DNA from 2 places in the Affinirhizobium capsici genome. Region 2 is predicted to be linked to the other one. Evidence: predicted binding sites of a transcription regulator. Region 2 holds the regulator's gene; the other holds the start of a gene.
The links. The regulator LexA, encoded in region 2, represses DNA repair genes until DNA is damaged. The targets are predictions, from matches to a motif close to TGTTCNNNNTGTGTTCNG.

Region 1 (4,071 bases), on a different contig from region 2:
TGTCAGTCGTTCCAACAGCGCTTTGCTGGTCGGCACGAAGCCAAATTCTATTGCAGGCCGCACTCCAACCAAGGCTTTGACGACAGCGTCCTCCGCCTCTTCTCCACCGAGACAATCCGCAAGGAACAGGTCATTCTCTGTCAGTTCAATAAAAGCGATACTGTCAAATTCTTGCAGATAAACAGCAGTGAGATTGGAGTTGAGCCAGTGCCAGAGGATAGTACCCATGGAACGCTTTGCGAGCAAAAGGCCCCCAGCTGCGTTAGATTTTGCTATTAAAATCTCGACCATCTTCCGATCATTCAGTGATTGAGGATCAAGAATTTTGCCTGGCAGAGCCTGGCTTCTGCTTCCATGCGGTTGATCAATCCACAAACGTTGACAGGGCACTCGCCTGAAGCCGAACTTCGGATAGAAATCGATTACAGAAGGATTGGCAAACAGGAGCACGGCTAGATTTGATCTGTCGGCCACGTTCAAGACGTTTTCGATCAGGTACCGCGCCAGACCTCGGCCACGAGCCTCCTTGGCGGTCGCAACCGCGCCGAACTGGAGGGCATCGAACGCACGACCGTCAGAACCGGTCAGGACCATTCTTGTTTCACCAAGACTGGCAACCAGACGTCCGTTTTCCTCCCATCCATGAACGACGTAGTCTCCTGACCATCCACAGAGTGCGCCCCAATCGCGAAAGCCGGAGAGACCGAACACCTCTTCCATGAGCTGGAAGAAGGGAGCGTGCCATTCATGGTCCTCACAGGTTATGCGTACAAGCGCCACTGGTAACCTCAACGCAACAACTTGGCATACGTAACTTGGCATCCGCGGGACGGCTGCCCACTCGTCACGCAGCAGCAGTTAATCGCTCGCCTGCAATACGGTAAGATATCGCCTCAGCCAGATGAATGCGGCCAACCTTATCTTCATCACTCAGGTCTGCAAGAGTGCGGGCGACCTTCAAGACACGATGGTAGCCACGGGCGGAGAATTTAAGCTTTTCGGCAGCATCGCGCAGCAACTGCAGGCCTGAGGCATCAGGCTCGGCAAAGCGCTCGATGAGCGAGGTCGAGCAGCGGGCATTGGTGCTGATATAGGGCAAGCCTGCCGCCTGAAAGCGAACGCGTTGCCTGTCTCTCGCACGGCCTACTCGTGCCGCTACTTCCGCACTGCTTTCGGCTGGCCTTGGACGTATAAGGTCTGCCGCTGAAACAGCCGGGACGTCGATGCGGATATCGATGCGATCCAGGAGCGGCCCGGAGATGCGGGCCTGATAATCCGTCATGCAGCGGGGCCCCTTGGCACAAGTGTGACCCGGCTCACCCGCCATGCCGCAGCGGCATGGGTTCATTGCCGCCACAAGCTGGATACTCGCCGGATAGGAGACACGGTGATTGGCGCGGGCAATTACGCATTCGCCCGTTTCCAATGGTTGGCGCAGGGCATCCAGCACTTGCGGCGAAAATTCCGGAAACTCATCGAGAAAGAGAATGCCGTGATGCGCCAACGAAGCCTCTCCCGGCTTTGCCCGCATACCACCTCCAACAAGCGCTGCCATGGTGGCGGAATGATGCGGCGTGCGGAACGGTCTACGATCCGACAACTTGCCGCCCGACAGTTGGCCCGCAATGGAATGGATCATCGAGACTTCCAGCAGTTCTGGCGCCGACAGAGGCGGTAAAATCGAGGGGAGACGAGCCGCCAGCATGGACTTCCCCGAACCGGGAGGCCCAACCATGAGCAGGTTATGACCGCCTGCCGCTGCCACCTCCAAGGCTCGCTTGGCACTTTCCTGGCCCTTGATATCGCCAAGGTCGGGAAGATCAGTCGGGTTCGCACGAATGGCGGGCGCTGGCCGTGATAACAGCTGTGTGCCGCGAAAATGATTGGCAAGCGCGATCAGACTACGTGGAGCGAGAATCTCAATTTCCGATCCAGCCCACGCCGCCTCGGCCCCGCTATCTGCCGGGCAGATCAAGCCCTTATCCAGCGCATTGGCGCCAATCGCCGCAGGTAGCGCACCTGCGACAGGAGCCAGCGTACCATCGAGATTAAGCTCACCAATCACCACAAAGCGGGAAAGGGCATCACCGGGAATGGCGCCAATCGCGGCCATGAGCCCAAGCGCGATAGGAAGATCGAAATGCGACCCTTCCTTGGGAAGATCCGCGGGCGCAAGATTGACGGTAATCCGCTTTGGCGGCAATGCCAGACCTGAGGCATGAAGCGCTGCCTGCACGCGCTCGCGACTTTCGGCCACAGCCTTATCCGGCAGACCCACGATTTGCATGGCCAACTTGCCAGGGCCCACCATGACTTGCACGTCAACAGGGACGCCTTCGATACCCTGAAATGCAACCGTACTGACCCGCGCGACCATGGCACTCCCGCTCAAACCCGCGGAAATCATGTGCCGCGCAACACGGTGGCAATCAAGCACAACCTTGCGCTGAAAACAAGAACAATTGCAGAACAAAATTCCTGTTAAAGTTGAAGCTAAATTTGCAACCGATCAAAGAGTGGCAGATCGTTTTGCTTCAATGGCATCCCACAGCAGTGCTGCTGCATCGGCACCGCCGAATTTCTTCACCTCGCGAATGCCCGTTGGAGAGGTCACGTTGATCTCGGTCATGTAGTCGCCAATCACATCGATCCCGACGAAAAGGAAGCCGCGTTCGCGAAGGGCTGGGCCGATACGGTCACAAATTTCCTGTTCGCGCTTCGTCAGTTCTGTCGCCTCGGCGCGGCCACCCACATGCATGTTGGAGCGGGCGTCATGTTCAGCGGGAACCCGATTGATGGCGCCCACCGGCTTTCCATCCACCAGCAGAATACGCTTGTCCCCCTTACGGACAGCAGGAAGATAGGCCTGCGCGATGAAAGGCTCACGATACATCTGGGCGAACATTTCCAGGAGCGAGGAGAAGTTTCGATCGTCGCGTGCGGAATGGAAGACGCCCGCGCCGCCATTGCCGTAGAGCGGCTTCAAAATAATATCTCCCAGTTCGTCACGGAAGCGAGCAATCTCACCCACATCGCGCGTAATCAGCGTCGGTGGCATCAGATCTGCAAATTCAGTGACAAAGATTTTCTCCGGCGAATTGCGTACCCAGGCCGGGTCGTTCACCACCAGCGTCTTTGGATGCAGGCGCTCCAAGAGATGCGTGGAGGTGATATAGGCCATATCGAACGGCGGGTCCTGCCGCAGATGAATGATATCCATGGTCGAAAGGTCCACTCGCTCACGTTCGCCCAGGGTGAAGTGGTTGCCCTTCTCATCGCGAAGCTGCATGCGCTCCACAGCGGCAAAAATCTTGCCGTCGCGCATGGTCAGCCGCTCAGGCGTATAATGGAACAGTTCATAGCCGCGTGCCTGCGCTTCCAGCGCCATAGCAAATGTGGAATCGCCGGTGATGTTGATGCCAGACACATGGTCCATCTGGAACGCGACTTTTTGAATCTTGGCCATGACTGCCCCTTGAGAAATTGCCCGCCAGATGTAGGACGACCGGCGGGCAATGGCAACGGCTGGTTATACGTTCGCGCATGGGCAAATCTCACGCAGTCGCGTGATGTCGAACATCGTCTGCCATTCGTGGCTGGTTTTGCGTTTCCGCAATACGCTTGCCGGTGGCAGAATCAAAGAAATGCAGTTTGCGAAGATCGACCCCCAGGTGCAGAACGTCTGGAAGAACCATTTCGCCCGGCATAGCGGCTGTGAGCATCTGGTCGCCGACAAAGCCATGCACCAGACGCTGCGACCCAAGCTCTTCGATATAATCTACCCGGAAGGGTATCCCCTCGTCGGTCATATGCGTGACGCGCAAATCTTCCGCACGGATACCGATGGTGACGGGACCGGAGACAGGGGCATAGCCTTTGAGATCCAGAACCGCCGGGCCAACCGCCAACCGGTCTCCATGCAACTCGCCCTGCACAAGGTTCATGGCCGGGGAGCCGATGAAGCTCGCCACAAATGTAGAGGCAGGCGTGTGATAGACATCCAGCGGCGAGCCGATCTGTTCGATCTGCCCACCGTTCAGCACCACCAGCCGGTCCGCCAGCGTCATGGCT
Region 2 (4,071 bases):
GACAGTGCCGTCACTACGACGGTGGAAGGCGTAGTGGAAAGACGTGAAGCGGTTGGAGAGAACCGCTGGCGTTACGTTCTGGCAGTGCGCGCAACTAGCCGACCGAAGCTAGGACGCGCACCAACGCGCTTAACACTTACGGTTCGTGGCGCGGCTAAACCGTTTCGCATGGGAGACATTCTTAAAGGAAGAGCAAGGTTATCTCCACCATCCGGCCCTGCTTTGGGAGGACTGAGTGATTTTGCCTTTTCCTCCTATTTTGAAGGCATTGGCGCCAGCGGCTTCTTTTATGGCGTACCAGAAAAGCTTGGCGAGTCTGTCGACGCTCCGGCTCAGGTTGGCTGGCTTAACCTGCTCTATGATTTCCGCAGTCATGTGGGGGATCGCATCCGTAGCCTTGTGCCCGGAGATAAAGGCGCCTTCGCCGCAGCCATCATTACCGATGAGCGGCGAGCTATTTCAGCCCCCGTTCTTGAGGCTTTGCGTGAGGCTGGACTTGCCCACATTGTAGCGATTTCAGGCCTGAACATGGCTCTTGCAGCGGGCATATTTTTTGTGGGTGCCCGTTCCCTGCTGGTTCTGATACCCGGCGCTTCTCAACGGGTTTCGGTGAAAAAGCTGGCGGCTTCTGGCGCTATCGTTATGGTTACCGCCTACTATCTCATATCCGGCTTCGGTGTATCTGCAGAACGCGCGTACATCATGATGGTGGTTATGTTGACAGCTGTTCTGTTCGATCGCCCATCAATCAGCCTCCACAATATAGCCTTGGCAGCGACGCTCATACTTCTGCTCCACCCGTCCAGCATTATGGGTGCGAGTTTCCAGATGTCGTTCGGCGCAACCGCAGCTCTGGTTGCCGGATACAACATCTGGTCAAAACGCAGGCAGGCGCAGGATGGGCTGAGCGCCAATGGCCCCGTTGCTATCGCAGTCTCTTCCATTGCGGCCATCATAGGGGGCACAATCATGACCTCCCTGATTGGAAGTCTCTCGACAGCCATTTTTTCGATTGCCCATTTTAACCAGCTGAGCGGCTATGGCCTAGTTGCCAACCTCGCGACAATGCCATTCATTTCGGCCGTTGTTATGCCAGCTGGATTGCTGGGCATGTTGGCCATGCCCTTTGGGCTTGAAGCGCCTTTCTTTGTTGTAATGGGTTGGGGACTTGAGATCGTCATCAAGGTGGCAACGTTTGTTGCTTCTTGGGAAGGTGGCATAAGCACGGGCAGGGCGCCGCCTTATTTTCTGGCAATGACGTCCCTTGGGTTGGTCCTCGTTATTTGCCTGAGATCGCCACTGCGTTTTGCCGGTGTGTTCCTCCTCGCTAGCGGGATGCTTATCATGCTCTCAGGTATCGGTCGCAATGATCCAGACATGGTTATTGCGGAAGATGGAGAGACGCTGTTGATCCACCGCAAATCCAGTTCCTTCACAAATGAATCAAAATCATCGGGATTTCTGTTCGATAGATGGCGCAACAGCTTGAAGTTGGGCGAGATATTGCCCTCGGCTCGACGTCCCATCGATTTGGAAGTGGACAACGCCATGGAGAGGGCTGAACACGACAAGACGGAAGACACAGCTCCATCAGTGCCACTCGGTAAAACTACGCGACTGCGCTTAACTGAGGAGCAGATCAAAGCGGTCGACAGTGCCGTTCGAAGTGGTCTAAAGGCGATACCGAATGACCAATTCGTTTGCCTTCCCAAATTGCTGTGCCTAACGCAGACAATGGAAGGAGCAAAGATTGCTTTGGTTCAAGATACCCGCTTCTTGGGCTATGCCTGCGATCGTGTCAATTTGGTCATCGCCGCCCGAGCGCCATTCACCAAATGTCGATCAGGCGTCCTCCTAGTGACCACAGCCATTTTGCGAAGAACAGGAACCATCGAGATCCTGTTCAATGGGCAGGCCAATCCTAAGAGCTGGACCTATTCCCCGGCATTCACATCAACGGCAAGAGCATGGGAACTTCACCGCTCCTATGACTGGCGTTCACAGACATATGCCGCAACCGACGACGCAAATTTGGTTCAAACGTGGCTTAGTGGTAGCGGCGGATGAGACCAACCAGACGCCCCTGAACCTTCACCCGTTCTGGAGGGAAAATTCGTGTCTCATAAGCGGGATTCGCTGCTTCGAGTGCAATCGATGCACCCTTGCGTCGGAAACGCTTCAACGTCGCCTCTTCGTCATCCACGAGGGCAACGACAATATCGCCAGGGCTGGCCGTGCTGCCATTGCGGATAATAACCGTATCGCCGTCTAAAATGCCGGCTTCGATCATTGAGTCCCCTCTCACCTCCAAGGCGTAATGTTCTCCCGGTCCAAGCATTTCCATCGGGACGCTGATGGCGTGGGTGTTATTCTGGATCGCCGAAATGGGAACACCCGCCGCGATTCGACCCATTACAGGTATAGAAGCTGAATTGCTCTCATCCGCAGCAGCCTTAACTGGTTGAGGGGTTGCTGGAGCGGGTGGCGCTTTACCTAGAGACCCTTCAATAACGCTAGGAGAAAAGCCTCTTTTGGGGGCCGCACCTGCGCCGAAAGGTTCCGGAAGTTTGATCACTTCCAATGCGCGTGCACGATTCGGTAACCGGCGGATAAATCCACGTTCTTCCAAAGCGGTAATCAGGCGATGTATCCCCGACTTGGAGGCAAGCTCAAGCGCATCCTTCATCTCATCGAAAGAGGGCGGAACACCAGATTCCTTCATGCGAGCGTGAATAAAAAGAAGCAGTTCTTGCTGTTTGCGTGTAAGCATATCCGGCAACCCCATCGGGAAACAAATCCAGAACGGACCCTATATGTTCCAGTTGTGTTCTGCAAGGGCAACTTCGTGCACTTGTATGGAGTGACTCAAGACTCCAAAGTCGACGGACCAGCAAAGCATGGAAAAGAATGATGCGTAACCTCGACCATCTAGTTCTACCTGTTCCGTCACTTACGGCGGCAAGTCGTTTCCTTGGGCGTTTAGGCTTTAATGTCGCGGCTGAAGGTCATCATCCGTTCGGCACATCAAATGCGTGCGTGTTCTTTCCGAACGGCACGTATCTAGAACCTCTTGCAATGAGGGACGAGGGTCTTGCCAGGGCGGCTGCGAATGAGGGGAATGTGTTCACACAACGGCACCTGGAGCAAGGTAGACTTGGCAAGAAGGTAGGCTTGTCTGCATTTGTCCTGGCATCCGATGATGCAGTGGCAGATCATGCCTATTTTGAGCGGCAGCAGTTATCCGCAGGCTCGATGCTAACATTTTCGCGCGAGGCAAAATCTGCCGACGGCAACGCTGTGACCGCAACCTTTAAATTGGCCTTTGCCGACCTGCGTTCTGCCGATCTGTTTGCCTTCACCTGTCAACGAATCAATTCAACGTTGCCTGGCGGCGCGCTTCTTGAGCATCCAAACGGCGCGCTGGGCGTGGCCGAGGTTGTGCTTACAGCTTCTGACTCTGCGGAGGCGTCAGGTCGGATTGAAACCGTCTTGCAGAAGGAACCTGAAGCACAGGAAACCGATATCACGTTTAGGTTGGGGAACAGCTTAATTCGCATTGTGCGCGAGACTTCAGATTACTCCATCTCAAACCAAGATCGATCTTTTCGCGACCTGACGGCCTTGGGGTTTGTCATTGCGGTGAAGAGTCTGACGTCTATCAAAGGCATTCTCACAGCAACCAATGTGTCTTTCGAAAGGAAGGCCGACAGGCTGATTGTCCATTCGCAGCCTGAATTTCCGACAGTCTTGGGCATTGTCGAGCGATCCGACTCGCCTTGATTCTCTCGTGGAGCAATGAAGTTGATCAAGAAGCATGAAGCTAAAGAGCCAGATAGCAATGAAGCGCATCAGCGGCTTTTACGGCTCAATCAACTCCTACTTAACTGTGATAGCGCCACCTTTGCACTGGATGCTTGGTGTACGGAATACGGATCGCAAACGAGTGGGGTCTATGCCGAGCGTTTGGCTGATGAAACGGAAGTCATCGATTCGCAGGTGATAGCCCTTCTTGAGGTGTCTGAGGGCGAGGCACTTGCTTATCGCAGGGTGTATCTGATGTGGGGTGGTGTT

Region 1: AC0JZ1_RS14890 (YifB family Mg chelatase-like AAA ATPase) is a predicted target of LexA. The motif match lies at 2,455-2,472, and genes of this name have one in related genera.

The regions. Positions count from the first base shown of each region.
Region 1 is NZ_CDRNXD010000004.1:2,401,310-2,405,380, forward strand. It holds gene AC0JZ1_RS14885 (GNAT family N-acetyltransferase) at 1-822, opposite strand, end outside; gene AC0JZ1_RS14890 (YifB family Mg chelatase-like AAA ATPase) at 845-2,377, opposite strand; gene gshB (glutathione synthase) at 2,510-3,466, opposite strand; gene AC0JZ1_RS14900 (sn-glycerol-3-phosphate import ATP-binding protein UgpC) at 3,555-4,071, opposite strand, start outside.
Region 2 is NZ_CDRNXD010000002.1:490,922-494,992, forward strand. It holds gene AC0JZ1_RS02160 (ComEC/Rec2 family competence protein) at 1-2,067, shown strand, start outside; gene lexA (transcriptional repressor LexA) at 2,048-2,770, opposite strand; gene AC0JZ1_RS02170 (VOC family protein) at 2,911-3,780, shown strand; gene AC0JZ1_RS02175 (hypothetical protein) at 3,802-4,071, shown strand, end outside.